4 regions of the Cupriavidus sp. FW305-26 genome follow, and region 4 is predicted to be linked to each of the others. Evidence: predicted binding sites of a transcription regulator. Region 4 holds the regulator's gene; each other region holds the start of a gene.

Region 1 (7,262 bases), on a different contig from region 4:
CGCTTCACGCAGCGTGCCCGCGCCCACGCCGTAGACATCCTTCAGTCGCTCGACGCGCAGCTTGGTGCCCGGTGGATAGTGGCCTTCGATGATGTGCTGCCGCAACTGGTAATAGGCATGCTCGCTGAGCGTGCGCGCTTGCGGACCGTCGGGCTCATCTGGCGGAGCGGGGGCGGGAGCGTTGAGAGCAGGAGGAGGCAGAACGGTAGTCATCTCGCTAGCCCTCCATGTCTTGCTTGCGGTTGAGACGATAGCTGAGCCGCGCGCGGGATAGTCCGAGCAGTCTTGCGGCGGCGGAAAGGTTGCCGTTGGCACGCTCTACCGCTTCATGCAGCAGCGCGCGCTCCAGCCCCTCGATCCCCTCACTGCACCCCTTCAGCTGGTCGAGTAGGGCCTGGCAATCGATCCCCTTGGCGGTCGGCTGGTGGATCTGCCCAGCATGGTCGACGGTTGCGCCCGCCGGCATGCTCAGGCCGGGGAACAGGTCCGTGGCATCGACGGCGCGATTGGGCCGTGCGAGGATGACCGCCCGTTCGATCAGGTTCTCCAGTTCGCGCACGTTGCCCGGCCATTGATACCGGCGCAGCGACTCGCAGGCGTAGTCGGTCAGCGTCGGCACCGGCTTGCCGTGGATCGAAGCAAACCGCTCCAGCATGGTCTGCGCCAGCGGTTCGATGTCCTCGGCACGCTCGCGCAGCGGAGGGATCAAAACCGGGTAGACATTGAGCCGGTAGAAGAGATCGGCGCGGAAGCGGCCTTCTTTGACAGCCTGCGCGAGGTCGCGGTTGGTCGCGGCGATCAGGCGCACGTCGACCTTACGGCTTTGCGTGGCGCCGAGCCGCTCAACTTCACCTTCCTGCAGCACACGCAGCAGCTTGGCCTGGACATCGAGCGGCAACTCGCCGATCTCGTCGAGGAACAAAGTACCGCCGTCGGCGCGCTCAAAACGGCCCGGGCGCGTGGCCTGCAAGCCAGTGAAGGCGCCTTTCTCCGCGCCGAACAGTTCGGACTCGATCAGCGCATGCGGGATGGCGGGGCGCAGTTGATGGCGACGAAAGGCCGCTCGGCGCGCGGGCTCAGGCTATGGAGGGCGCGCGCAAAGCGTTCCTTGCCGACACCGGTCTCGCCGGTCAGTAGCACGGTGACGCGGGTGGGGGCCGCGGCCTCCAGCAAGGTGTAGGCGTGGCGAAAGGCGTTGGACCGGCCCACCAGCCGGGTGCGGTCAGCGTCGGGGGCAATTTCCAGGCGCAGCGATTCGACCTCGGTCTGCAGGTCGCGGATGGTGCTGAGCAGCGAACTGGCGTTGAACCACGACGCCATTTCTTCTCCATCCGGCCATTCTTCCACGGGCTTGCCCACGATCATGCAGTGCTCGTCATGCATGCCGGCACACATGGTCTCCTTGAACAGGATGGTGCGGCCCATGAAGGCGCTGGTGTATCCGGTGGCGTAGCCGATCAGCATCCAGCACACCGGCTCCGCCTGAGGGCCGAACGTGCGCTTGTGCACCTCGGCCTCCCAGGAGTGTTCCCAGCGGTATTCGCCGTAGAACTTGCCAGTAGCGGGATCCGCCTCGAAACAGATCGGCGTGACCTGCACCGAGCCCTCCAGCATGTGCAGCTGCGGGCCCACATTGAACATGTCCTGCAGTGATCCGTTTCTGCGAATAACGCGGGCCAGCGCGGCGTCACGCTCGCCCGAGGCAAAGCCCACGCGCGTGAAAAGCCGCCGGGTCTGGGCCGGGCCCACACTCTCCATCAGTTCCTGCCGCAGCGTGCCGAGGGCGGCAGCGTGGACCAGCACCATCCGCTGGCCGGCGAGCCAGATGCGGCCATCGGCGGCAGAAAAGTGGATCGATCGCCGCAGATCGGCGTCGGTGGGCAGCGGGGGCAGGCGAGGCTGCGTCATGTCGTCTCCATCGAGATTTTCTATGTTTCTGCGGATTGTGGTGGATGCGTCGCGGTAACGCCGCAGCGCTCGCCGGCTTCACCATTTCATCAAAACGGCCTTTCCGCACTTGATCAAAAGATAAAAAACCGGGCGGGATCAACGATTTGAAGCGTCCGCATAAGAGCGGTACCAGATCCGGGAGCGTGCTGGTTAACCAGCATTTTGCAGGCGCGCAGCCAACTTTGACTCAGTACTTTCCCTGAATTATCGAGATTTCTGGTCATGGGCTGGCACCGCTGGCACGCCCCCTGCAATGAAAGGGGTACGGAGGCGACATCGACCCATCGACCATGACCCTGCAGACCCCAGCCAACCAACCATTCGATCCCTGCCGCAAGTTCGTCCGGGTCACCGGCCTCAATCCACGCGGATTCGTCGAATTCGAGTTCGCGGTCGGCGGGCCGGAGATGTTCGTCGAACTGACCTTGCCCATTGACGCATTCGACGCGTTCTGCACCACGCAGAACGTCGTCCGGCTGGATGACTCCGGCAGCGACTTCCACCGCGACCCCACGACCCTCAGGAGCAACCCGTGACAATCGAGCTGAAAACCGTCGACATCAAGCCGCTACGGCAGACCTACGCGCACGTGGCGCGGCACATTGGCGGCGACAAGACGGCCTCGCGCTACCAGGAAGGCATGATGGGCGCGCAGCCGGAGACCAACTTCCACTACCGCCCGACCTGGGACCCGGCGCACCAGATCTTCGATGCCTCGCGCTCGGCGATCCACATGGCGAGCTGGTATGTGCTGAAGGACCCGCGCCAGTACTACTACGCCTCCTGGGCCACGGCCCGCGCGCGCCAGCAGGACACGATGGAATCGAACTTCGAGTTCGTCGAGTCGCGCCGGATGATCGACCGCATGCCGGCGGACGTGGCGAAGCACGCGCTCGACGTGCTGGTGCCGCTGCGCCATGCCGCATGGGGCGCGAACATGAACAACGCGCAGGTCTGCGCGCTGGGCTACGGCACCGCCTTCACCGCGGCGGCGATGTTCCACGCGATGGACAACCTCGGCGTCGCGCAATACCTGACGCGCCTGGCGCTGGCCGTGGCCGGCCCGGAGGTGCTCGACGCGGGCCGGCACGCCTGGCTCGAACATCCGGCGTGGCAGCCGCTGCGCCACTACGTCGAGGACACCTTCGTCGTCGACGACCCCGTCGAGCTGTTCATCGCCCAGAACCTGGCGCTCGACGGCCTGCTTTACCCGCTGGTCTACGACAGGTTCGTCGACGAACGGATCGCGCTGGGCGGTGGCTCCGCGATCGCGATGCTGACGGCCTTCATGCCCGAGTGGCACGACGAGTCGAAGCGCTGGGTCGATGCCGTGGTGAAGACCATGGCGGCCGAGTCGGAAGAGAACAAGGCGCTGCTGGCGCGCTGGACCCGCGACTGGGCCGGGCGCGCGTTCGCCGCGCTGCAGCCGGTGGCCGAGCTGGCCTTCCCGACCCATGCGCCCGAAGTGCTCGCCGCGGTGCGCGAGCAGTTCCATGCCCGGATCTCGAAACTCGGCATCGTGCTTTGATCGCTCCCCTCACTCGCTCACAAGGAAATCCCATGTCCAACGTATTCATCGCATTCCAGGCCAACGAGGAGTCCCGTCCGGTGGTCGAGGCCATCCTCGCCGACAACCCGGACGCGGTGCTGGTCGAGTCCCCCGGGATGGTCAAGATCGACGCGCCCGGCCACCTGACCATCCGCCGCCAGACCATCGAGGAACTGACCGGCACGCGCTTCGACCTGCAGCAGATCCAGGTCAACCTGATCACGCTGTCCGGCCATATCGAAGAAGACGACGACGCCTTCACGCTGAGCTGGAAACACTGAACGCCCTGCGCCGCCGCAGTTGCCCACATAAAGAAGGAGACACGAACATGGACACCCCGACGCTGAAGAAGAAGCTCGGCCTGAAGGAACGCTACGCCGCCATGACCCGCGGCCTGGGCTGGGACACCACCTACCAGCCGATGGACAAGGTCTTCCCCTACGACCGCTACGAGGGCATCAAGATCCACGACTGGGACAAGTGGGTCGACCCGTTCCGCCTGACGATGGACGCATACTGGAAGTACCAGGGCGAGAAGGAGAAGAAGCTCTACGCGGTGATCGACGCCTTCACGCAGAACAATGCCTTCCTCGGCGTGACCGATGCGCGCTACATCAATGCGCTCAAGCTGTTCGTGCAGGGCGTGACGCCGCTGGAATACCTGGCCCACCGCGGCTTTGCACACGTCGGCCGCCACTTCACCGGCGAGGGCGCGCGCATTGCTTGCCAGATGCAATCGATCGACGAACTGCGCCACTACCAGACCGAGACCCACGCGCTCTCCACTTACAACAAGTTTTTTAACGGCTTGCACCACTCCAACCACTGGTTCGACCGGGTCTGGTACCTGTCGGTGCCGAAATCGTTCTTCGAGGATGCCTATTCGGCAGGACCATTCGAGTTTCTGACGGCGGTCAGCTTCTCCTTCGAGTATGTGCTGACCAACCTGCTGTTCGTGCCGTTCATGTCGGGCGCGGCCTACAACGGCGATATGTCGACGGTCACCTTCGGCTTTTCGGCCCAATCCGACGAGTCTCGCCACATGACGCTGGGCATCGAGTGCATTAAGTTCCTGCTGGAACAGGATCCCGACAACGTGCCCATCGTGCAGCGCTGGATCGACAAGTGGTTCTGGCGCGGCTACCGGCTGCTGACGCTGGTGGCGATGATGATGGACTACATGCAGCCCAAGCGCGTGATGAGCTGGCGCGAGTCGTGGGAGATGTATGCCGAGCAGAACGGCGGCGCGCTGTTCAAGGACCTGGCCCGCTACGGCATCCGCGAGCCCAAAGGCTGGCAGGACGCCTGCGAAGGCAAGGACCACATCAGCCACCAGGCCTGGGCGATCTTCTACGGCTTCAACACGGCCGCGCCGTTCCATACCTGGGTGCCGCAGCAGGACGAGATGGCGTGGCTGTCCGCCAAGTATCCGGACACGTTCGATCAGCACTACCGTCCGCGCCTGGAGCACTGGGACGAACAGGCCAAGTCAGGCAACCGGTTCTACATCAAGACGCTGCCGATGCTGTGCCAGACCTGCCAGATCCCGATGCTGTTCACCGAGCCGGGCGATCCCACCAAACTCTGCGCGCGCGAATCGAACTACTTCGGCAACAAGTTCCACTTCTGCAGCGACCACTGCAAGGAGATCTTCGACCACGAGCCGGAGAAATACGTGCAAGCGTGGCTGCCGGTGCACCAGATCTACCAGGGCAACTGCTTCAAGCCGGGCGTGGATCCGAGCGCCGAAGGCTTCGATCCGCTGGCTGCCGTACTCGACTACTACGAGGTGGAGCCCCGCGACACGATGGACTTCGAAGGCTCGGAAGACCAGAAGAACTTTGCGGCATGGCGCGGCCAGGCCACCAGCAACTGACCGGCAGGAGACAGCCATGACCGTCAAAGCGCTCAAGCCCTACGACTTCCCGCTGATGGACACGGTGGAGAAGTTCCCCGCGCCCTTGCTGTACGTGAACTGGGAAAACCACCTGATGTTCCCGGCGCCGTTCTGCCTGCCGCTGCCGCCTGACACCCCCTTCAGCGCGCTCGCCGAACAGATCCTGCCGCCCGTCTACGGCTATCACCCGGACTTCGCCCGCATCGAATGGGATCGCGTGCAGTGGTTCCGCTCCGGCCAACCGTGGACGCCGGACACGTCGAAGAGCCTCGGCGAGAACGGGCTGGGGCACAAGGACCTGATCAGTTTCCGCACGCTGGGGCTGGACGGCATCGGCGGGGCATCGATCTGAGCGCCGGCCGGTGCTGCAGCAATGACAAGGTATTCATCATGAGCCACCAACTTACCATCGAGCCGCTCGGCGCGACGATCGAGGTCGAGGAAGGGCAGACCATCCTCGATGCGGCGCTGCGCCAGGGCATCTATATCCCGCATGCGTGTTGCCACGGCCTGTGCGGGACCTGTAAGGTCTCGGTCCTCGACGGCGAGGCCGACCTGGGCGAGGCCAACCCGTTCGCGCTGATGGATTTCGAGCGCGAGGAAGGCAAGGCGCTCGCCTGCTGCGCGACGCTGCAGGCCGACACCACCATCGAGGCCGATGTCGACGAGGACCCGGATGGCGAGATCATCCCGGTGCGGGATTTCGAGGCCGAGGTCACGCGCATCGACCAGCTCACCCCGACCATCAAGTCGATCCGCGTGCGGCTCTCGGAGCCGATGCGTTTCCAGGCGGGCCAGTACGTCCAGCTCGAGATCCCGGGTCTGGGCCAGAGCCGCGCCTTCTCGATCGCCAACGCGCCGGCGGACGTTGCCGCAACCGGCGAGATCGAGCTGAACGTGCGGCAGGTGCCGGGCGGTCTCGGCACCGGTTACCTGCACGAGCAGCTCGCTGCCGGCGACCGCGTGCGCTTGTCCGGGCCTTATGGCCGCTTCTTCGTACGCCGCTCGGCCGGGCTGCCGATGATTTTCATGGCGGGCGGCTCGGGGCTGTCGAGCCCGCGCTCCATGATCTGCGACCTGCTGGAGGGCGGCGTCACCGCGCCGATCACGCTGGTCTACGGCCAGCGCAACGCGAAGGAGCTGTACTACCACGACGAGTTCCGCGCGCTGAGCGAGCGCTATCCCAACTTCACCTACGTGCCGGCGCTGTCGGAGGGGGCGGGGGACGGCGAGGTCGCGCAGGGCTTCGTCCACGACGTCGCCAAGGTGCACTTCGACAACGACTTCTCGGGCCACCAGGCTTACCTGTGCGGACCGCCCGCGATGATCGACGCCTGCATCACGGCGCTGATGCAGGGCCGGCTGTTCGAGCGCGACATCTACCACGAGAAGTTCATTTCGGCGGCGGATGCGCAGCAGACCCGCAGCCCGCTGTTCCGCAAGGTGTGACGTGGACACGTGCATCAAGGCCACGGTGCGGGTCGCGCAGACGAGTGAGTCCTTCTCGTGCACCGCCGGCGAATCGCTGCTCGCCGGCATGGCAAAGCTGGGCCGGCGCGGCATTCCGGTTGGCTGCCTGAACGGCGGCTGCGGGGTCTGCAAGGTGCGGGTGCTGTGCGGCGACGTGCGCAAGCTGGGCCCGGTCAGCCGCGCGCATGTCAGCGCTGACGAAGAGGGGCTGGGCTACACGCTGGCCTGCCGCGTGGCGCCGCAGGGCGACGTCGAGCTGGAGGTGGCCGGGAAGATGCAGAAGCCGTTCCTCTGCTGCGCCCAGGCCAGGAAGTAAAGGCAGCAAGAAAACATCAACAGGAGACACATCATGGGTGTGATGCGGATAGGCCATGCCAACCTGAAGGTCATGGACAT
Region 2 (7,262 bases), on a different contig from region 4:
GCGGCGGCAGCACTTCCACCTCGCCGCTGGCTTCGATCGAGATGGTGCCGGTCGGTCCGGCCACCGTGAAGTTGTGCACGATATTGCCGAATCCGTCGCGCGCCGCCGACGGATTGCCAGGCGCGACCAGTTGCCAGCGGTGCACCGTCTGCAGCGGGCCCGAACGCGGCTCGAGCCGCACTTCGTGCACGCTGCGGCGCACCGGCTCGGCGTAGCGGTAAACAGTATGGTGGTGGATCTTGTATTTCACGGTATCAGGGCGCGGCGGCGGCACATGGAGGCTGCCGGCGGCCCATTTCAGGCAGCCAGCAGCGGCACGAGGAAGTCCCGGCTGATGCCATTGCCGAGATCGCCGATGCGCTCCAGGAAGCTGGTCAGGTACGCGTGCAGGCCGACCGCGAAAATATCGTCGATGCGCGCGTACTTCAGGTCGGCGTGGAGTTTACCAGCCTGGCGCTCGGTTTCCGCCGATTGCTGGTTGCGCACCGTATGCAGGATGGCCACCACCTCGTCCATGCTCGACACCAGCGAGCGCGGCATGTCGGGCCGCAGGATCAGCAGCTCGGCCACGCGCTGCGGCGTAATGACCGCGCGATAGACCTTGCGGTAGACCTCGAAGCCCGAGACCGAGCGCAGCACCGCGGCCCAGTGATAGAAATCGTTCTGGTCGCGGTTGGCATCGCTCTCGTCGCTGCCCGATGCCTGGAACTTGACGTCGAGGATCCGCGCGGTGTTGTCGGCGCGCTCCAGGAACGTGCCCAGCCGCATGAAGTGAAAGGCATCGTCCTTGAGCATGGTGCCGAACTGGACCCCGCGCGCCAGGTGCGAGCGGAACTTGACCCATTCGAAGAACGCCGACGGGTCCTCCTTCAGCACGCCGTCGGCGATCAGGCGCTGCACCTCCAGCCAGGTGGTGTTGACGGTCTCCCAGACCTCGGTGGTCAGCGAGCCGCGCACCGCGCGCGCATTCTCGCGCGCCGCGCGCAGGCAGCTCATGATGGACGAGGCGTTGGTCATGTCGCGCACCATGAAGTCGATCACATCGTCGCGCGACAGCAGTCCGTACTTGTGGTCGAAGACATCGGTCAGCTCCGAGATATCGAGCATGGCCCACCAGCCCTGCTCGGCCACCTCGGCCGATTGCGGCAGGAGCGAGGTCTGGTAGTTGACGTCGAGCATGCGCGCGGTGTTCTCCGCGCGCTCGGTGTAGCGGGCCATCCAGAACAGGTGGTCGGCGGTGCGGCTCAGCATGTGGGCTCTCCTGGCGTGGCGGCGGTCGCCATGGCGGTCGTTGCGGCGGTCATCATGTGGTTCGCGTTCATCGTTCCAGCACCCAGGTGTCCTTGGTGCCGCCCCCTTGCGAGGAATTCACCACCAGCGAGCCCTCGCGCAGCGCCACGCGGGTCAGCCCGCCAGGCACCATGCGCACCTCCTTGCCCGACAGCACGAACGGGCGCAGGTCGATATGGCGCGGCGCGATGCCCGACTCCACATAGGTCGGGCAGGTCGACAGCGCCAGCGTCGGCTGCGCGATGTACTGCTCCGGGCGCGCCTTCACCACTTCGCGGAAGGCATCGATCTCGGCCCGCGTGGCGGCCGGGCCGACCAGCATGCCGTAGCCGCCGGCGCCGTGGGTCTCCTTGACCACCAGTTCTTCCATATGGTCCAGCACGTACTGCAGGTCGTCCGGGCGCCGGCACATATAGGTCGGCACGTTGCTGAGGATGGCCTCTTCGCCCAGGTAGAAGCGGATCATGTCGGGCACGTACGGATAGATCGACTTGTCGTCGGCCACGCCCGTGCCGATGGCGTTGCAGATGGTCACGTTGCCGGCGCGGTAGACCGACAGCAAGCCGGCCGCGCCCAGCGAGGAATCGTGGCGGAACACCAGCGGGTCGAGGAAGTCGTCGTCGACGCGGCGGTAGATCACGTCGACGCGCTGCGGGCCCTGCGTGGTGCGCATGAACAGGTGGTCGTCCTCGACGAAGAGATCGCTGCCTTCGACCAGTTCCACGCCCATCTGCTGCGCCAGGAAGGCATGCTCGAAGTAGGCCGAGTTGTACATGCCCGGCGTCAGCACCACCACGGTGGGATCGGCAATGGCCTGCGGCGACACCCCGCGCAGCATGTCGAGCAACAGGTCAGGATAGTGGGCCACCGGCGCCACGCGGTTGCGCGCGAACAGGTCCGGGAACAACCGCATCATCATCTTGCGGTTTTCCAGCATGTACGACACGCCCGAGGGCACGCGCAGGTTGTCTTCCAGCACGTAGAACTCGCCCTCGCCGGCGCGCACCACGTCGATGCCGGCCACGTGCGCATAGATGTCGTGCGGCACGTTGACGCCGAGCATCTCGGGCCGGTACTGGGCGTTGTTGTAGATCTGGTCGGGCGGGATCACGCCGGCGCGGATGATGTCCTGGCCGTGGTAGATATCGTGGACAAAGCGGTTGAGCGCGGCCACGCGCTGGCGCAGCCCTTTTTCCAGCAGCGCCCATTCGTTCGCCGGGAAGATGCGCGGGATCACGTCGAACGGAATGGTGCGTTCGGTGCCGCTGTTGGCTTCATCCTTGTCGCCGTAGACGGCAAAGGTAATGCCCACGCGCCGGAAGATCAGGTCGGCCTCGGCGCGCTTGTTGCCCATCGTGCCTTCAGACTGCCGCGCCAGCCAGTCAGCGAAATGCCGGTAATGCGGGCGCACCGCGCCTTCAGGCAACGCCTGCCCCGCCTGGATAACCCATTGCGCCCCGTCCGTGCGCCAGTCCAGCATCTCGTCGAAATACCGCCCCGCCATGATGGCCGTTCCTCCATGTCGCGGGCTTCCGGTGCTACCGCTTCACTGCGACTTCGTGGTCGCTACCGGCTGCCCTGGTTTTGCCCTGGCTTTCCCGTCCCCAGCCCGCCGCGCCTGCCCGTTCGGGACGCTCACGGCGATACTGTCGAGTCACTGGCCCTTTCAGCATACCCGTACCGGCGAAACCCGCAAGCTGGCGGGCGCCGGCCGGCACGGAAAGTGAACTAGCAAGATGTCTGCCAGCGCACGCAAAAGCGGCCGCCAGCCAGGCTGGCGGCCGCTTGCGGGCTGCACGGGAACGGGGCCGGCCGGAACGGTCGGCGAGGTCAGCAGGTCAGCGCGCCGCGCCGGCGCCCTGCGGCACCGTGGCCTGCAGGATGGTGGCGACCAGCGCCTCGGGCGACTGGCGGATGTCGAGCACCAGCGCGTCGCTGGGCTCTTCCAGCGTATCGAACTGGCTTTGCAGCAGGTCGGGGTTGAAGAAGTGTTCCGTGCGCGCGGACAGGCGCGTGCCGATCAGCGATGCATCGCCCTTCATGAAGACGAAGGTCACGCCGCCGTCGGGCGGGGTCAGCCGGTCGCGGTAGGCCTGGCGCAGTGCCGAGCAGGTGAACACATGGGTGCGGCCTTCGGCCCGGGCCGCGTCGATGGCGGCGCGCATGGCCGCCAGCCATGGCCAGCGGTCTTCGTCGGTCAGCGGGACGCCAGCGTGCATCTTGGCCTTGTTGGCGTCGCTGTGGAATGCATCGGCGTCATGGAAGCCGCAGCCCAGTCGCTGCGCCAGCAACTGGCCGACCGTGGTCTTGCCGCTGCCGGAAACGCCCATCAGGATATAGATCATGTCTGCTCCGTCGGTCTTGGTATCGGATGGTGTCGCCATCCTTGTCTGTCCTTGTCGGTCCAGCTGGACGTCCTTGCGGCGGCGCAAAGACGTCCGGGGGGCGCTGCCGCCCCGCAGGGAACTTCAGGGGAAAATCGGCCTCAGGCCTGGCTATTGTGCGACGGTTTGCGCCGCTGCGGTACGTTGGCGCCCGCCTGCGCCGGCCCCAACATCCGCCTCGGACAGGTCAAGTGCGCTGCCGCCCTCTTCCGCGATGCGCGCGTGGCGCCGGAACAGGCCGAACAGGCCGCGCCCCAGGCTGAATTGCGCGAAATCGTCGTCCGGCGCCGCGGCCAGCTCGCGCGCCGCGAATTCACGTTCGTCGCCCAGCCACTGCAGCGTGCCGGCAACGGCATCGACACGGATGCGGTCGCCGTCGCGCACGCGCGCGAGCGCGCCGCCGGCCAGCGCCTCGGGGCCAACGTGGATCACCGCCGGCACCTTGCCCGACGCGCCGGACATGCGGCCGTCGGTCACCAGCGCCACCTTGTGGCCGGCGTCCTGCAGCGCGCCCAGCACCGGGGTCAGGCGGTGCAGCTCGGGCATGCCGTTGGCGTTCGGCCCCTGGAAACGCACCACCGCGACCAGGTCGCCGGTCAGCTCGCCCGCATCGAAGGCCGCCTGCAGCGCCTCCTGCGCATCGAACACCCGCACCGGGGCTTCGACCACGCGGTGCTCCGGCGCCACCGCCGAGACCTTGATCACGCCGCGGCCCAGGTTGCCCTGCATCAGCCGCAACCCGCCCTCGGCCGAGAAAGGCTCCGCGACCGTCGCCAGCACCTGCGCGTCGCCGCTGTGCGCCGCGCCGTCGCGCCAGCGCAGCACGCCGTCGGCCATCACCGGCTCCTGCGCATAGCGGGCCAGCCCGGGGCCGGCCACGGTCTGCACGTCCTCATGCAGCAGGCCGGCCTGCAGCAGTTCGCGGATGACGAAACCGGCGCCGCCCGCGGCATGGAAGTGGTTCACATCGGCCGAGCCGTTCGGGTAGACGCGCGCCAGCAGCGGCGTGATGCGCGACAGCAGATCGAAATCGTTCCAGTCGATGACGATGCCCGCGGCGCGCGCCATCGCCACCAGGTGGATGGTGTGGTTGGTGGAGCCGCCGGTCGCCAGCAGGCCGACCATGGCGTTGGCAATGGCGCGCTCGTCGACGATGCGCGCCAGCGGCAGGTATTCGTCGCCGCGCGCGCGCAGGGCGATCGCGCGTTGCGCGGCCGCCGCGGTCAGCGCATCGCGCAGGCCGCTGTCCGGGTGCACGAAGGCCGCGCCCGGCAGGTGCAGGCCCATGATTTCCATCAGGAACTGGTTGCTGTTGGCGGTGCCGTAGAAGGTGCAGGTGCCGGCGCCGTGGTAGGCCTGGCATTCGGCTTCGAGCAGCGCATCGCGCCCGACCTGGCCGGTGGCGTAGAGCTGGCGCACGCGCGCCTTCTCCTTGTTGGGCAGCCCGCTGGCCATCGGGCCCGCCGGCACGAACACCATCGGCAGGTGGCCGAACTGCAGCGCGCCCATCAGCAGGCCGGGCACGATCTTGTCGCACACGCCCAGCATCAGCGCCGCATCAAAGGTGTTGTGCGACAGCGCCACCGCGGTGCCCATCGCAATCGCATCGCGCGAGAACAGCGACAGCTCCATGCCCGGGTTGCCCTGCGTGATGCCGTCGCACATCGCCGGCACGCCGCCCGCCACCTGCGCCACCGCGCCCACCGCGCGCGCGGCCTCGCGGATCACGGCGGGGTAGCGCTCGTACGGCTGGTGCGCCGACAGCATGTCGTTGTACGCGGTGACGATGCCCAGGTTGGGGGCATGGTCGACGCGCAGCTTCAGCTTGTCGTTGGCCGGCAATGCGGCAAAGCCGTGCGCCAGGTTGGCGCAGGACATGCCGCGCAGCGGCCCCAGTTCAGCCTGCGCGCGCTCGCAGCGGGCAAGGTAGGCGGCGCGGCTGGCGCGGCTGCGCGCGACGATGCACTCGGTGACGGCAAGAAGCTCGGCATGGACGGCAGAAGGCATGGCGGAGACGTTCCTTGTGGGCTTGGTGGCGGCGCGGCAATGCCGCGCCATCGCATGTAGATTTTCTACAGATCGCCGCCATTATACCGAGCGCGAGCACGCCGTCGACCCGCTCATGCATCACAATTGCGCAGAAATTCCCGGAATCAGGGCAAACCCCGAGGGCGGGCGACGCACCATTTCGGGCAAGATGCGGCGCCATCCGATGTAGAATCTCTACATATCCGCAACCCCAGACACTGCCTCCCGCCGCCATGCGCGACCGAATCCTAGCCGTCTACGACACGCTCCGCCCTTCTGAACGCCGCCTGGCCGACTATGTCGCCCGGCATGGCGCCGCCGTGATCCGGCTGTCGATGCCCGAGCTGGCCGAGCGCGCCGGCGTGTCGCAGCCCACCATCGCGCGCTTCTGCGCGGCGCTGGGCTACGACGGCTTCCGCGAATTCAAGCTGCAGTTCGCGCAGAACGTTGGCGGCGGCACGCCCTTCGTGCACCAGGACGTCGCGGCCGACGACCGCCCCGCGGACATCGCCGGCAAGGTCTTCGACCGCACCATTGCCACGCTGATGAGCGTGCGCAATGCGCTGTCGGCCGACCAGATCGAGCATGGCATCCAGCTGCTCGCCGGCGCGCGCCGCATCGAGTTCTACGGCTGCGGCAACTCCGGCATCGTCGCGCTGGATATCCAGCACAAGTTCTTCCGCCTGGGCATGCCGACGGTTGCGTATTCCGACCCGCACGTGTTCAGCATGTCGGCCGCGCTGCTCGCCCGTGGCGACGTGGCCGTGCTGGTCTCCAACAGCGGCCGCACCTGGGACATGCTGACCGCTGCCACGCTGGCGCGCAGCAGCGGCGCCAGCGTGCTGGCAATCACGCACAGCGGCTCGCCGCTGGCGCGGCTGGCTGACGTCTGCGTGTTTTCCGACGTCGAGGAAGACAGCGAGGTCTACACGCCGATGACCTCGCGCATCAGCCACCTGGTGCTGGGCGACGTCCTGGCCGCCGGCGTGGCGCTTGCGCGCGCCGACACCGTCGCCCCCCGCCTGCAGCGCGCCAAGGCGCATCTGCGCGAACGACGCATTGCCGGTGCGGAGCCGGCCCGGCCAGTACCGCCGGCACGAAACCGCGCCAGGCCCGCCGCAGCCGAGCCAGCCACGCCCGCGCTGCCCGCCACCCGCACGCGTAGCCGCAAAGCCAGTTGACGCTAACGCGGCGCCGGCGGCCGCGCCCGCCAGTAGCGCGGCTGCGCCTGCCGGAACACCGACAACGCAAAGCCCCCGGGCGCAGTGTCCATGGTCACCGCGCCGGTTTCATCGGTCCGGTAGCGCAGGACGCCCGCGCGGCCGTAGCGCTCCCACACCTCGCCGCTCGGGTGGCGATAGCGGTTGGCATAACCCAGCTGGAACACCGCCGCCGACGGGCGCACTGCCTCCAGCCAGGCTGCACCGGATGAGGTGCCGCTGCCATGGTGGGCCACCACCAGCACGTCGGCACGCAGCACCTCGGCCGGCAACCTGTCGATCAACGCACGCTCCTGCGCCACGCCGATGTCTCCGGTCAGCAGCAGGCTGTGCGCCGCCG
Region 3 (7,262 bases), on a different contig from region 4:
CTGGCCACGGTCACTTATCTGTTCGAGGGCGAGATCATCCACCGAGACAGCCTGGGCAGCGACCAGGCGATCCGCCCGGGCGATGTCAACTGGATGACCGCCGGGCACGGCATCGTGCACTCGGAGCGCTCGCCCGAGCATGTGCGCCCCGCCGGGGCCCGCCTGCACGGCATCCAGACCTGGGTGGCACTGCCGCAGGAGCATGAGGGTGCCGAGCCGTCGTTTTTCCACCATCCCGCCGCCACGCTGCCACGGATCGAGCGGCCGGGTGTGCGCATGGTGGTGATTGCCGGCGATGCCTTTGGCCAGGTCTCTCCGGTCAAGGTCTTCAGCCGCACCCTGTACGTGGCGATCGAGCTGGATGCGGGCGCGAGCGTGGAGATCCCGGCCGATCATGCCGAGCGGGGCATCTATCCGGTGGACGGGGCGGTGGCGCTCGACGGCGAGCCGCTGCCGGCCGAGCATATGGTGGTGCTCACGCCGGGCCAGCCCGCAACGCTGACGGCCACGACGCCGTCGCGCGTAATGCTGCTGGGCGGCGACCCGACCGACGGGCACCGCTTCATCTACTGGAATTTCGTTGCCAGCAGCAAGGTGGCGATCGAGGCCGCCGCCCAGCGCTGGGAGGACGATCAGTTCCCGCACGTGCCGGGCGAGACCGAGCGCATCCCGCTGCCCCCGCGCAAGCCCTGACAGCGGTCCCGGGGCTGGCTCAGACCGGGCTGGCCCAGGTCACGCGAGTGCCTTGCCGCAGGCATTCGCGGATGGCCTCGACCTGGATCGCGATCGGTGCCGGCACCGGCGCCGCGCCGTCCAGCACGCGCCGGATCCAGGCCACGGTCTGGCCGGCGTCGCTGCCGGGCGGCAGTTCAGGCACTTCGGCCAGCGAACCAACAGCCGGATCGACCAGCGTCTGCTGGTGCCCCTCGTGCAGCCAGTCGATGCGGCTGGTGCGGCGCGCATCGGCCACCACTTCGCCCTCGGTGCCGCGTGCCAGCAGCACGTTGGCGGGTTCATGCGAGAAGTAGTCGGTCAGCGTCTCGCGGTATTCGGGGTGGGTGTAGCTGTACAGGCGCAACCCTTCCGCGGGCGAATGCTCGCCCACCGGCTGCAGCATCTTGGCCACCGTATGCGCCGAATTGCGCAGGCCGATCACGGTGCGCCGCTCCAGCAGCTGCGACAGCCCGGGCGACAGCACATCCACCGGCAGCACCGCCAGCGGCCCGAGGTCGCTGCTCTCGCGCAGCCGTGCCGAGGCGTCGCCGGTAGTCGCGCACAAGGGCACGCCCAGCGCCTCGAACAGCGCCATGCTGGTCACGCGGCCATTGAACAGGCGCGTGCCGTGCACCAGCACGGGGACATCTTCGCGCGCCAGCAGCAGCGCCAGCAGCGGCACCAGGTTGGGTTGCTTGCGCGCACCGTTGTAGCTGGGGATCACCACCACCTGCCGGTCAGGCGGCGCCGGCAGCGGCTGGCAGTGCGCATGGGCGGCTTCCAGCATGCCGGCCAGCTCGTGCGGGGCCTCGCCCTTGATGCGGTAGGCCATCAGGATGGCGCCGAGCTCCAGGTCCGAGACGCGCCCGGCCAGCATGGCGTCGAACAGGGCCTGCGCGTCTTCGCGCGGCAGCGCCCGCGCGCCGTTGACGCCGCGGCCGATCTCCTTGATATAGCGGGCAGCAGGGAAGGACGTGGCTGGCGTGGTCATGGCGGCGTGGGGGTAGTCTGTTCTGGGCTCATGATAGCGGAGCCAGGCCGCCGCGCCCATCGCCGCCTGTGCCACATAGGGCCGCCCACCGGCACGCGGCCGGCGGGCACTACGCGGCTTCCTGCAGCGCCGGGTTGCGCTGCTTGCGGTAGAGGAAGTCCAGCACCGCGGTGCGGCAGGCGTGGTAGGCCTTGTCGTCGGCCAGCGCGACGCGGTCGCGCGGACGCGGAAGCTCCACCTTCAGGATCTCGCCGATGGTCGCGGCCGGACCGTTGGTCATCATGATGATGCGGTCGGCCAGCAGCACGGCCTCGTCGACGTCGTGGGTCACCATCACCACGGTGCTGCGGGTGCGCGCCACGATCTTGATCAGCTCGTCCTGCAGGTGCGCGCGCGTGAGCGCATCGAGCGCGCCGAAGGGCTCGTCCATCAGCAGCACCTTGGGCGCCATCGCCAGCGCGCGGGCAATGCCCACGCGCTGCTTCATGCCGCCGGAGATCTCATGCGGATACTTGTTCTCGGCGTGCGTCAGGCCCACCAGCGCCAGCGTGTCGTGCGTGCGCGCCTTGAGCTGCGGCTTGCTCTCGCTGGCGGCGAAGACGCGCTCCACGCCCAGGTAGACGTTCTCGAAGCACGTCAGCCACGGCAGCAGCGAATGGTTCTGGAACACCACCGCGCGCTCCGGCCCCGGCCCGGCGATCTCGCGCCCGGCGCAGATCAGCGCGCCGGTGGTGGGCGTGGCCAGTCCCGCGACCAGGTTCAGCAGCGTGGACTTGCCGCAGCCTGAATGGCCGATCAGCGTGATGAACTCGCCCTCGGCGATATGCAGGTTGATATCGCGCAGGGCGACGAACGGGCCCTTGCGGGTCTTGAAGGTCTGGCCGACGTTTTCGATGCTGACGAACTTGTCCATGGCGATTCTCCCCGCGTGTCAGTTGGTGCCGTAGCTGAAGCGCCGGGCCAGCGCCAGCAGCGCATGCTCGAGCAGCAGCCCGATGATGCCGATCACGAAGATCGCGATCACGATGTGCTCGACCTTCAGGTTGTTCCATTCGTCCCACAGCCAGAAGCCGATGCCGGTGCCGCCGGTCAGCATCTCGGCCGCGACGATCACCAGCCACGCGGTGCCGATCGACAGCCGCACGCCGGTCAGCATGTAGGGCAGCACCGCGGGGAACAGCACCCGCGTGAACACCTTCCATTCCGACAGGTCCAGCACGCGCGCCACGTTCAGGTAGTCCTGCGGCACGCGCGTGACGCCGACCGCGGTGTTGATCACCATCGGCCAGATCGAGCAGATGAAGATCGCCCAGATCGCGGCCGGGTTGGCGGCCTTGAACAGCAGCAGGCCGATCGGCAGCCACGCCAGCGGCGAGACCGGGCGCAGCAGGCTGATCACCGGCGCGGTCATCGCGTTCAGGAAGGCGAAGCGCCCGATCAGGAAGCCGGCCGGGATGCCGACCAGCGCGGCCAGGCCGAAGCCCGCCGCGACGCGCGCCAGCGATGCCAGCACGTTCCAGCCGATGCCCTGGTCATTGGGCCCGTTGCGGTAGAACGGGTCGGCAAACAGCGGCACCGCGGCGTTCCATGTGGCCTGCGGCGTGGGAATGGCCGGGATCATCGTGGCGATGCCGTGCCAGGCCAGCACGAACAGGGCAAAGCCCAGTACCGGCGGCACGGCCTTGAGCACCAGCGCGGCGACCGCCTCGCGGCGTTGCGCGCGCCGTGCCTGCGCGGCGATTTCCTGCTCGCGCCGGCGCGCCCGCTCCTTGGTGTCGGGGTCGGCGCTGGCGGCTACGGTTGCACCATCGGGCGTGGGGTGGGCTATGGCATTCACGTCTGGCTCCTTTCGTCAGGGGCACTGCGGATCAGTGGGGGAAGGCTTGCGTCAGGCCTTGATCTTGAAACCGTCGGCGTAGGCCTTGGGGTCCTTGCCGTCCCAGACCACGCCGTCGATCAGCTTGGCGCTGCGCATGTCGCTCTTGGGCAGCGGCACCTGCGCGGCGGCGGCGGCCTGCTTGTAGACGTCGATGCGGTTGACCTGCCGGGCCACGGCGAGATAGTCCGGATGTTCCTTCAGCAAGCCCCAGCGCTTGTGCTGGGTCAGGAACCACATGCCGTCGGACAGGTACGGGTAGTTGGCGGCGCCGTCCTGGTAGAACTTCATCGCGTCGGGGTCGTCCCAGGTCTTGCCCAGGCCGTTGGTGTAGCGGCCCAGCATGCGGTCCAGGATGATGTCCATGTCGGTGTTGACGTAGGACTTGGCGGCAATGGTCTCGGCGGTCTTGCGGCGGTTGGAGGCCGACGCATCGATGAACTTCGATGCCTCCAGCACCGCGGCCACCATCGCGCGCGCGGTGTTGGGGTATTTCTGCACGAACTCCGCGGTGGTGCCCAGGGTCTTCTCGGGGTGGCCTTTCCAGATGGCCTGCGTGGTCTCGGCGGTGAAGCCGATCTTGTCGGCGATGGCGCGCGCGCCCCAGGGCTCGCCCACGCAGAAGCCGTCCATATTGCCCACGCGCATATTGGCCACCATCTGCGGCGGCGGCACCGTGATGGCCTTGGCGTCCTGCATCGGGTTGATGCCGTTGGCCGCCAGCCAGTAGTACAGCCACATTGCGTGCGTGCCGGTGGGGAAGGTCTGGGCGAAGGTGTAGTCGCGCTTCTCCTTCACCATCAGCGCCTTCAGGCTGGCGCCGTCCTTGACGCCTTTCTCGGCGAGCTTGGACGACAGCGTGATGGCCTGGCCGTTGTGGTTCAGGTTCATCAGCACGGCCATGTCCTTCTTCGGGCCGCCGATGCCCAGCTGCACGCCGTAGATCAGTCCGTACAGCACGTGCGCCGCGTCCAGCTCGCCGTTGACCAGCTTGTCGCGCACGCCGGCCCATGAGGCTTCCTTGGTCGGCGTGATCTTGATGCCGTATTTCTTGTCCAGCCCGAGCGTCGCGGCCATCACCACCGAGGCGCAGTCGGTCAGCGGGATAAAGCCGATGCGCACGTCGGTCTTCTCGGGCGCGTCCGAGCCCGCTGCCCACGCACCGGCGCGCACCAGCGGATCGACCAGCGTCATCACGCTGGCGCCGGCGATGGTGGCAAGCGCGCGGCGGCGGCCGCTGCTGGCCGGCACGGCGTCGGCAGCCGCGTCGGGAACGTGGACGGCTGCGTGCAGCGGCTTGGCAATCCTGAGGCGAGAGGGCATTGCATGGCTCCAAGAAAAAAGGCGTCCCCTCCGCGACCGGCTTCGCCAGAAGACCGGTGCGGCGCAGGGACGCCGTTGTCCGTGGCGTGACGCAGCCCGCGTTGGCCGTGTCCGCCGAAATTGTTGGTCGGCCGCCGTTGGCCGATACCTGCATAACGCAAGGCGTGTGCCAGCCTGTGCAGTGCAGCATTCGAGGGCGGATTTGTGACGGATCGGGGGGAAATGATCGGATGTGGTGCGCGCGCGCTGGCCGCCGCCACATTCGGGGGAGCAGGGGAGGGAGGTGACGCAGCGCGGCAGCGCCAGGAGCGTGCATTGCACCAGTCGCGTGCGGCAGCGCACCACGGCTGGCAGGCGGGAGCGGCTCAGCCCATCACGTCGATCACGCGCTGGGCCGCGTCCACCAGCTTCAGGCCGCGCTCCATCGCCATGCTGCGCAGGCGCTTGTAGGCCTCGTCCTCGCTGAGGCCGCGCGCCTGCATCAGCAGTCCCTTGGCGCGCTCGACCACCTTGCGCTCGGCCAGCTTGAGCCGGGTGGCATCGAGCTCGGCGCGCAGCTGCTGATCCAGTTCGAAGCGTGTGTAGGCGACGTCGAGCACGGTCTTGACGCGCTCGGCGCGCAGGCCGTCGACGATATAGGCGGTGATCCCCGCCGTCAGCGCTGCCTTGATGCGCTGGCTGTCGTCGTTGTCGGTGAACAGCACGATCGGGCGCGGCGCATGCTGGGTCGAGACGCAGACATGCTCGATGGTGTCGCGCGCGGCGGATTCAGACGCGATGATCAGCATGTCGGGCTGGGTGGCCGTGATCACATCCGGCAGGCGCAGGTCGGCATCGACGATCTGGATCTCGGTAAAGCCGGCGCTGACCAGCCCGCCGCGGATGGTCTCGACGTTCAGCGGGTCGGCGTCATGCGGGTCGCGCACGAGCAGGATCCGCAACACCCGGCCGCCGGCAGTGGGCGGGGCAGGTGCGGCAGCGGTGGGCGATGGGGGCGGGTGGCGTCGTGTCATGGCTAGGCTCTGTTGCAGTGCGCCATGCAAGATTCGCGCCGGGTAAGTATCCGGCACCTGCGCCAGTTCGGTGCGCCGGCGCTGCGAGGATGCCTGGATTCATTGTATGCGGTCGTACGCGGAGCCAACTCTCGCGGTGTATCCTGTTGCCCTGCTGCGCCGGGCGCGTCTGCTGGCGACGCCGCGCATGGCTGCTTCCTGCAACCCTGCCCACCCGCGCCGCAGCACCGATCAGAACAATCTGGAGAGATGCATGACCGAATTCGTGTTCGCTCCGGCCGCGCCCGTTGGCGTGCCGGTGCGCGGCAGCAATGCTAGTTTCCCGGTACGGCGCGTGTACTGCGTCGGCCGCAACTATGCTGCCCACGCCCGTGAAATGGGCTCGGACCCCGACCGCGAGCCGCCGTTCTTCTTCTGCAAGCCGTCCGACGCGGTCAGCTACGTCGCCGACGGCACCGAAGGCGCCTTCCCGTACCCGCCGGGCACCAGCAACTGCCACTATGAAGTGGAGCTGGTGGTGGCGATCGGCAAGGGCGGCCGCGACATCCCGGTCGACCAGGCAGCCGGCCACGTGTTCGGCTACGCCGTGGGCCTGGACATGACCCGCCGCGACCTGCAGAACGAATCGAAGAAGACCGGCCGCCCCTGGGAGACCGGCAAGGCCTTCGACCAGTCCGCACCGATCGGCCCGATCGTGCCGGTCTTGGCCATCGGCCATCCGCAGAAGGGCGCAGTGACGCTGGCGGTCAACGGCGTGGAGAAGCAGCGCGGCGACCTGTCCGACCTGATCTGGTCGGTGCCGGAGATGGTGTCGTACCTGTCGAAGCTGTTCGAGCTGCAGCCGGGCGACCTGATCTTCAGCGGCACGCCCGAAGGCGTGGGCCCGGTGGTCAAGGGCGATGTCATGCAGTGCCACGTCGGCGGCGTGGGCGATCTCACCATCAAGGTAGTCTGATCCGATGCTAAAGCTTTACAGCTATTTCCGCAGTTCGGCCTCATTCCGCGTGCGCATTGCGCTGGAACTCAAGGGGCTGGCCTATGACTATGTGCCGGTGCACCTGCTGAAAGAAGGCGGCCAGCAGCTCAAGCCGGAATTCCGCGCCGTGAATCCCGACGGACTGGTGCCGGCGCTCGCCGACGGCGAGCACGTGCTGCAGCAATCGCTGGCCATCGTCGAATACCTGGACGAGGTCCATCCCGAGCCGAAGCTGCTGCCCGGCACGGCGCTGGACCGCGCCTATGTGCGCGGACTGGCCCAGGAGATCGCGTGCGAGATCCACCCGCTGAACAACCTGCGCGTGCTGAAGTACCTGAAGCACACCGTGGGCGTGACCGACGAGGTCAA
Region 4 (7,262 bases):
GCGGGGGTTGCCGGCGTGGCGGTGGTCTGTGCAAAAGCGCTGGCGGCGATCATCGGGGTGACCAGCGCGCACATCGCGATCAATTTCTTCATGCTTGCTCTCCTGGGTGTGGAAAACTTCATGGCCGCGCGCCATTGCCGGCGTTGCAGCTTCCGTAACGGGCGCGATGCCCATTACAGCACAAAACGGAGCATGCCTGAAGAACGTTGACGTTCTGCGTCAACGCCGTTGTAAGCAAATGAAAACGCCGGCGCTCAGAGCAAGCGGCCCTGGCCGCGCGATACTGCATCGGCCTGCATCGCGGCGCGCTGCCGGTCCATGAAGTCGCGCAGCGTATCGATGCCGCGCAGGCGCAGGATGGTGTTGCGCACCGCGGCCTCGACCAGCACGGCCAGGTTGCGCCCGGCCGCCACCTGGATCTTGACCATGTGGATCGGCAGGCCCAGCACGTCGAGGTATTGCGAATCGAGCGGCAGCCGCTCGAACTCGCCGTCATTGCGACGCACCAACTGCACCACCAGCTTGATCTTCATCTTCCGGCGCACCGCGGTCTCACCGAAGATGGTCTTGATGTCGAGCAGGCCCAGACCGCGTACTTCAAGCAGGTTCTGCAGCAGCGGCGGGCAGCGGCCTTCAATGAAATCCGGCCCCAGGCGCACGAAGTCCACGGCATCATCGGCCACCAGCCCGTGGCCGCGCGAGATCAGTTCCAGGCCCAGTTCGCTCTTGCCCAGGCCCGATTCGCCCATGATCAGCACGCCCATGCCCAGGATGTCGAGGAATACCCCGTGCATGGTCACGCGCGGCGCGGAGATACGCGACAGGTACAGGCGCAGGTGGTCGATCACCGCGGCCGACGACACCGGCGTGGTGAACAGCGGCGTGGACGAGCGCGTGCAGCGCAGTTCCAGGTCGGGCGGCGGCTCCATGCCGTCGGCGATCACCAGGAAGGGCGGCTCCAGCAGGATCAGCTCGCCCATCTGGCGCTTGCGGGTCTCGTCGTCCAGCCGCTGGTAATAAGTGATCTCGGGCTTGCCGAGCACCTGGATGCGGTTGGGGTGGATCAGATTCAGGTGGCCCACCAGGTCGGCGGCGGAGGTGGCTTCGCGGGCGAACTCCACATCGAAGGCGCGATCCGCACCTTCCAGGCCGGCCACCCACGAGAGTTTGATGTCGGCTGCGTTGTCGTCGAAGATGGACTGGGAGGTGACGCCGGTGAGTTCCATGCGGTATGACTGGTGGGGCGGTTTGCGAAGCGCCTTGGCGCCTGCCCGGTCTGGTGCCGGCCCGCTTGAGGGATCAGGGGATCAGGGATGCCATGCGATCAGCAACTGATGGACGGCATCGGGCGTGGGCAGCGTGGCCAGCCCTTCACGCATGTCGCGGTCGGAAAGCAGTTGCGCGATTTCGGACAGGATTTCCAGGTGCTGCTGCGTAGCCTGTTCGGGCACCAGCAGGAAGATCAGCAGCGATACCGGCTTGCCATCGGGCGATTCGAACGGAATTGGTTCGGCCAGGCGCATGAACGCGGCCAGCGGCTGCTTCAGGCCCTTGATGCGGCCGTGCGGGATTGCCACGCCGGCGCCCAGGCCGGTGGATCCAAGCGACTCGCGCGCGAACAGGTTGTCCGTCACGATGGCGCGCGCCACACCATGGTTGTTCTCGAAGAGGAGCCCGGCCTGCTCGAACACACGCTTCTTGCTGGTGACGCTGACGTCGAGGGTGATGTTGCCGGGTGGCAGCAATTTGGCCAAACGATTCATGGGCGATGCGCAGGATTTCAGTTAGCGGGCGGACCGTTCCGCCGGGCAGTGGGCTGGCTCCGGCCTGCCGTTGGCCTGGCCGGAGGCGTCCGGCCCATTATAGAGCAGCGACTACTCCCGCATTGTGCAGCGCAACGGGGCAAGCCGGTGCAGAAAGATACATGGTGATGCAATGGTGCCTCCGCGGCGGGGAGCCGGTGCACCGGTGCGGGGCACGGCCAGGATTCCCTCTCTTTGTATGGCGCAGCATACACCTTGGCGCAGCGCTTGCGAACACCCTTGCTCATTCGGGTGAAAAGCATCGGCTCCGGCGCCACAGCCGGGGCGCGCCGCCAGTGCGGGCGCGGCATGCCGGCGGCAACCGGGAACGCGAGGGCGCAAAAAAGCCGCGCTTCTTGGCGCGGCTTGCCTGTTCAATCCTGATTCAGCAGCCCGCTGCGGGGCTGCCGGGCACGGTCATTGCTGCATTTGCGCTGCGGCCATCTGGTACTTGACCGCTTCGCGGTCGTGGCCTTGCACGCGATCCTTGTAGCGGATCACCTGACGGTCCAGCTTGTCGACGAGTGCGTCGATCGCTGCATACAGGTCTTCGTGATGCGCTTCGACAAAGATGTCCTTGCCCTTGAGATGTAGATTGATTTCCGCGTACTGACGCCGGTCCTTTTCCTTATGGTTGTCGACAGAGAGCAGCACACTAACGCCAATGACTTGATCGAAATGCCTGACGATTCGCTCCAGCTTCGTTTCCACGTACTCACGCAGAGGGGGCGTGATGTCCAGGTGGTGTCCACTGATCTTGAAGTTCATAGCGCTTCTCCTTCTGAAAGAGCCTCACCAGGCAGGCGGTGGGCTCGGCTACAAAGACTTGCGGAGATTGACTGCGGGGATCTTCAGGGCTTCGCGATACTTGGCAACGGTGCGGCGTGCGACAACGAAGCCTTGTTCGCCCAGCAGTTCGGCAATGCGACTGTCGGAAAGGGGATTCCTCGGGTCTTCGGCTCCTATCAGTTGCTTGATCAAGGCGCGGATGGCCGTTGACGAAGCCGCGCCACCGGTTTCGGTGGACACGTGGCTGCCGAAGAAGTACTTCAGTTCGAAAGTACCCATCGGCGTTGCCATATATTTATTGGTCGTCACCCGGGAGATGGTTGACTCGTGTAAACCCAGTGTATCGGCAATCTCCCGCAAAACCAAGGGGCGCATGGCGATTTCGCCGTGGCTGAAAAAGTTCTTTTGACGCTCGACAATGGCCTGCGAGACACGCAGGATTGTGTCGAACCTCTGCTGGATGTTCTTGATCAGCCAGCGCGCCTCCTGCAGCTTCTGCTGCAGCCCGGCGGTGCCGGACTCACCCTTTGCGCCACGCAGGATTTGCGCATACATGTCATTGATGCGCAGCCTCGGCATCACATCCGGATTGAGCTGCGCGATCCAGCCGCCGCCACCCTTGCGCACGAACACGTCCGGCACCACGAAGTCCGCCTCCGGGCGGCTGTATGCATGGCCGGGGTAGGGCGCCAGCGAACGGATCAGTTCGTGTGCGGACTTCAGCGCCGCTTCATCCACCTGCAGCGCCTTCTTCAGCCGCGTGTAGTCGCGTACTGCGAGCAACTCCAGGTGGTTGGTCACGATGTTCAGGGCCAGTTCGCGCTGCGGGTGCGTCAGGCGCCGCAACTGCAGGGCCAGGCACTCGGCGGCGTTGCGCGCGCCCACGCCGGGCGGGTCGAAGCTCTGCAGCAGCGTGAGGATGGCGTGGACCTCCTCGATCTCGAACTCGAGTTCTTCCGGCAACTCCGTGCAGATCTCCTCAAGCGATGCGCTCAGGTAGCCATCGTCGTCGAGCGATTCGATCAGGAAGATGGCCAGGCCCTTGTCGCGCGCCGAGATCTTCAGCGGCGTGAGCTGTTCCATCAGGTACTCGCGCAGCGTGGGCTCGGCTTCGCGCAGCTGCATCGGCGTTTTTTCGTCCTCGTCGCCCTGGGGGCGGCGGGCAAAGTCGTCCAGGCTCCAGTCGCCGCTGCCATAGTCGTCGCCGTTGCCGCTGTCGCCATAGCTGTCGTCGTCAGCCGCGCCGTCGGCGCGGGCCTCGCCATTGCCCTGCGGCTCTGCCGGCGCGGGCGCCGGTGCGCTCTGCAGGTTGACCGAGCCATCGGCCGCCACGCGCAGCGGGCTTTCGATCCAGTCGTTCTCGCGTTCGAGCAGAGGGTTTTCCGTCAGTGCCTGTTCGACCTCTTGCTGCAGTTCCAGCGTGGAAAGCTGCAGCAGCCGGATCGACTGCTGCAGTTGCGGGGTCAGGGCCAGATGCTGGGAAAGGCGGAGCTGTAGCGACGGTTTCATGCGACCTATTCTATGCGCATCTTTCCGTTGTTGGAACGGAAATTGCTATCGCTTATGCGGTCTGATCGCTGCTGGCTGTGGCAGGCCCACGTGCGCCCGCGAATAGGCCTGCCGCTCCATGGCAGGCCGCTGCATCACATGCGGAAGTTCTCACCCAGGTAGACGCGCCGCACTGCGTCATTGGCGATGATTTCCTCGGGCTGGCCCGCGGCCAGCACCGTGCCTTCGCTGATGATGTAGGCGTGGTCGCAGATGCCGAGCGTCTCGCGCACGTTGTGGTCGGTGATCAGCACGCCGATATTGCGTGCCTTGAGGAAGCTGACGATGCGCTGGATCTCGCCCACGGCGATCGGGTCCACGCCGGCGAAGGGTTCGTCCAGCAGGATGAAGCGCGGCGACGACGCCAGCGCGCGCGCGATTTCCACGCGGCGGCGCTCGCCGCCCGACAGCGACAGCGCCGGGTTGTTGCGCAGGTGCGCGATCTGCAGGTCGTCGAGCAGCGAATCCAGGCGGCGCTCGATCTCGGCCTTGGGCAGTGGCTTGCCGTTGCTCACCTGCAGCTCCAGCACCGCGCGGATGTTCTCTTCGACGTTGAGCTTGCGGAATACCGAGGCTTCCTGCGGCAGGTACGACAGCCCCATGCGCGCGCGCTCGTGGATCGGCAGGCCGCTGATGTGGTCGCCGTCGAGCACGATATCGCCTTCGTCCAGCGCCACCAGGCCCACGATCATGTAGAAGGAGGTGGTCTTGCCCGCGCCGTTGGGCCCGAGCAGGCCGACCACCTCGCCGCTCTTCACGTCGAGCGAGACGTCCTTGACCACCGTGCGCGAGCCATAGCGTTTCTTCAGGTGGCGCACGACCAGCGTGCTGCCGCCGGCAAGGACGGTGGAGGCTTCGACGGAAGGCTTGTCGGCGATGGTTGCGGTATCGGTCATTGGCACAGTCTGGCGTTCAGGCGTTTCTGGCGCCGGCCGCATGCGATGCACGCAGCCGGCGCCAGGCGTCAGGGTTTGTTGGCAGGCGCGGGCGCCGGCTTCAGGTCCAGCGGCGAGCCGCCGCTGCCCGTGGCGCCGGCCTTCTGGTCCTGGCGCGGCGACAGCACCGCGCGCACGCGGCCGGACGGATTGGCGGCCGCGGCGTCGCCGCTACCGCCGCCGGCAGCCGTGTAGAACTCCTTGCGGCTGTCGTAGGTCAGCACCGCGCCGCGGATCTCGTCGACCTGCTTGGCGCCCTGCAGGCGCGCCATGCGGGCATTGCCGATCAGCTTGGAGTACTCCTGCTTGCCGTCGTACTCGATGCGGTCGCCCCAGCCGTCGATGTATTCGTCGACGCCTTCGCGCTTCTGCCGGATGTAGGCCTGCTTGCCCGGCTTGGCGGTGGCCACCGCGAACTGGTAGCCCTCGGGATCGGTGCGCAGTTCGGCGGCGTCGGACTTCAGGATCATGGTGCCCTTGGTCAGCACCACATTGCCGGTCAGCGTATAGATCTGCTTGACGTCGTCATAGCTGGCGTTGTCCGCCTCCAGCACCATCGGCTTGTCGCGGTCCGCGCGCTCGGCCAGGGCGGGCTGGGCCAGCAGGCCGAAGGCCATGGCCAGGGCGAGCAGGGCCGGGGCGGTGCGTCGACGGGACGATGTCGTCAGGGAAGCAGTCATGTTGGCAGGGTTGCTTGAGGGCGTCTGGGTACGTTGGTGCGGGTTGGTGCGGCCCCCGGGCCGGGGCTCAGGACCCCGGCGCGCGGCCAGGGGTCGGCCCGGTGATGATGGTGCCGCGTACATTGCCGAGCAATTGTACTTCGCGCGTGACGTTGTTGAAGATCAGGCCGTTGGCGGTCATCACCGACGGGCCGCGCGTCAGCTTGACCGGCTTGTCGGTCTTGACGATGTCGTCATTGACCAGCAGCTGGAAATAACTGGATGCGGCGGTCAGCTGCGGGTCCTTGGACACGTCCACGCCCTGCTGGCGCATGACGAAGCCGTTGCCGTACAGGTCGATCACCGAACCCTCGGCGTTCATGCGGCCCATATCGGCGCGGGCGGTGACCGGCGGGCGGTCCGGCTCATACGCGCGCATGGCGGGCCGGGTCACCTCGTAGGTCTGGTCATCCTCGAAATGGACCATGCGCTCGCCGGTAAAGCGGATTTTGGTGCTGCCGTCCGGCGCCAGCTCAGTGGCCGAGAAGCGGTCCATGAAGTAGTCGGGCTCATGCTTCTTGGCGCTTTGCGCGGCCGGGTCTTCCTTGGGGGAGTTGATCTGGACCAGCCAGAACGTGCTGCCCGCCACGAAGGCCATCAGCAGCAGCGGCAGCAGCCGCATGACGATGCCGCTGAGGGAGGCGAGGAGTGCCTGCATGGTGTCCTTGGCGTTGTGCCGGTTGTGCCGGGCCCGCGCCCGCTCAGATGACCTTGGCGCGGGTCAGGTCGTGGATATGCAGCGCGCCGGTCAGGCGGCCGTCGTCATCCACCACCAGCAGCTGGTTGATGCGGTTGGCCTCCATCACCTGCACCGCTTCGACGGCGAGCTGGTTCTCGTTGACCACGTGCGGGTTGCGGTGCATGACGTCGCCGATGGGAACGGTCTTCCAGTCGCGCGGGGTTTCCAGAAGGCGGCGCAGGTCGCCGTCGGTGAAGACGCCGATGGCGTGTCCGTCCGGGTCCACCACGGCGGTCATGGCCATGCCCTTGCGGGTGATTTCCATCAGCGCCTGGGCCAGCGGGGTGTTTTCACGCACCTCGGGCACGGCGTTGCCGGTGCGCATCACGTCGCGCACATGGGTCAGCAGCTTGCGCCCGAGCGCGCCGCCGGGGTGCGAGCGCGCGAAGTCTTCCTCGCCAAAGCCGCGCGCATCGAGAACCGCCACTGCCAGCGCATCGCCCAGCGCCAGCGCCGCGGTGGTGCTGGCCGTCGGCGCCAGGTTCAGCGGGCAGGCTTCTTTCTCGACCGCCGCGTCCAGGTGGACGTCGGCCAGCTTGGCCAGGTTGGAGTCGGGGTTGCCGGTGACCGAGATCAGCCGCGCGCCGATGCGCTTGACGATCGGGATGATCGACAGCAGCTCGCCGGTCTCGCCCGAATTGGAGAAGGCGATCAGCACGTCGTCGCGCGTGACCATGCCCAGGTCGCCGTGGCTGGCTTCGGCCGGGTGCACGAAGAACGCCGGCGTGCC

What was found. The regulator sigma-54, encoded in region 4, starts transcription at its own class of promoters, with help from an activator protein. The targets are predictions, from matches to a motif close to TGGCANGNAANCTGCTTT.
Region 1: AC3WQZ_RS20510 (phenol hydroxylase subunit) is a predicted target of sigma-54. The motif match lies at 2,188-2,205, and genes of this name have one in related genera.
Region 2: AC3WQZ_RS21555 (circularly permuted type 2 ATP-grasp protein) is a predicted target of sigma-54. The motif match lies at 3,019-3,036, and genes of this name have one in related genera.
Region 3: AC3WQZ_RS28230 (ANTAR domain-containing response regulator) is a predicted target of sigma-54. The motif match lies at 5,941-5,958, and genes of this name have one in related genera.

What each region holds. Positions count from the first base shown of each region.
Region 1 is NZ_JBYTAH010000039.1:5,642-12,903, forward strand. It holds gene AC3WQZ_RS20500 (GntR family transcriptional regulator) at 1-213, opposite strand, end outside; partial or broken gene AC3WQZ_RS20505 (sigma 54-interacting transcriptional regulator) at 218-1,908, opposite strand; gene AC3WQZ_RS20510 (phenol hydroxylase subunit) at 2,241-2,486, shown strand; gene AC3WQZ_RS20515 (aromatic/alkene monooxygenase hydroxylase subunit beta) at 2,483-3,478, shown strand; gene AC3WQZ_RS20520 (MmoB/DmpM family protein) at 3,511-3,780, shown strand; gene AC3WQZ_RS20525 (aromatic/alkene/methane monooxygenase hydroxylase/oxygenase subunit alpha) at 3,828-5,375, shown strand; gene AC3WQZ_RS20530 (phenol hydroxylase subunit P4) at 5,392-5,748, shown strand; gene AC3WQZ_RS20535 (NADH:ubiquinone reductase (Na(+)-transporting) subunit F) at 5,787-6,845, shown strand; gene AC3WQZ_RS20540 (2Fe-2S iron-sulfur cluster-binding protein) at 6,847-7,182, shown strand; gene AC3WQZ_RS20545 (catechol 2,3-dioxygenase) at 7,216-7,262, shown strand, end outside.
Region 2 is NZ_JBYTAH010000042.1:7,442-14,703, forward strand. It holds gene AC3WQZ_RS21545 (transglutaminase family protein) at 1-250, opposite strand, end outside; gene AC3WQZ_RS21550 (alpha-E domain-containing protein) at 298-1,251, opposite strand; gene AC3WQZ_RS21555 (circularly permuted type 2 ATP-grasp protein) at 1,319-2,794, opposite strand; gene AC3WQZ_RS21560 (gluconokinase) at 3,129-3,635, opposite strand; gene edd (phosphogluconate dehydratase) at 3,786-5,681, opposite strand; gene AC3WQZ_RS21570 (hypothetical protein) at 5,680-5,892, shown strand; gene AC3WQZ_RS21575 (MurR/RpiR family transcriptional regulator) at 5,936-6,883, shown strand; gene AC3WQZ_RS21580 (DNA internalization-related competence protein ComEC/Rec2) at 6,886-7,262, opposite strand, start outside.
Region 3 is NZ_JBYTAH010000066.1:31,757-39,018, forward strand. It holds gene AC3WQZ_RS28205 (pirin family protein) at 1-693, shown strand, start outside; gene ybiB (DNA-binding protein YbiB) at 713-1,705, opposite strand; gene AC3WQZ_RS28215 (ABC transporter ATP-binding protein) at 1,815-2,618, opposite strand; gene ntrB (nitrate ABC transporter permease) at 2,637-3,542, opposite strand; gene AC3WQZ_RS28225 (CmpA/NrtA family ABC transporter substrate-binding protein) at 3,594-4,904, opposite strand; gene AC3WQZ_RS28230 (ANTAR domain-containing response regulator) at 5,270-5,917, opposite strand; gene AC3WQZ_RS28235 (fumarylacetoacetate hydrolase family protein) at 6,171-6,872, shown strand; gene maiA (maleylacetoacetate isomerase) at 6,877-7,262, shown strand, end outside.
Region 4 is NZ_JBYTAH010000032.1:47,566-54,827, reverse strand. It holds gene AC3WQZ_RS18335 (PsiF family protein) at 1-92, opposite strand, end outside; gene hprK (HPr(Ser) kinase/phosphatase) at 255-1,226, opposite strand; gene ptsN (PTS IIA-like nitrogen regulatory protein PtsN) at 1,308-1,763, opposite strand; gene hpf (ribosome hibernation-promoting factor, HPF/YfiA family) at 2,220-2,570, opposite strand; gene AC3WQZ_RS18315 (RNA polymerase factor sigma-54) at 2,619-4,100, opposite strand; gene lptB (LPS export ABC transporter ATP-binding protein) at 4,235-5,035, opposite strand; gene lptA (lipopolysaccharide transport periplasmic protein LptA) at 5,104-5,754, opposite strand; gene lptC (LPS export ABC transporter periplasmic protein LptC) at 5,822-6,451, opposite strand; gene AC3WQZ_RS18295 (KpsF/GutQ family sugar-phosphate isomerase) at 6,495-7,262, opposite strand, start outside.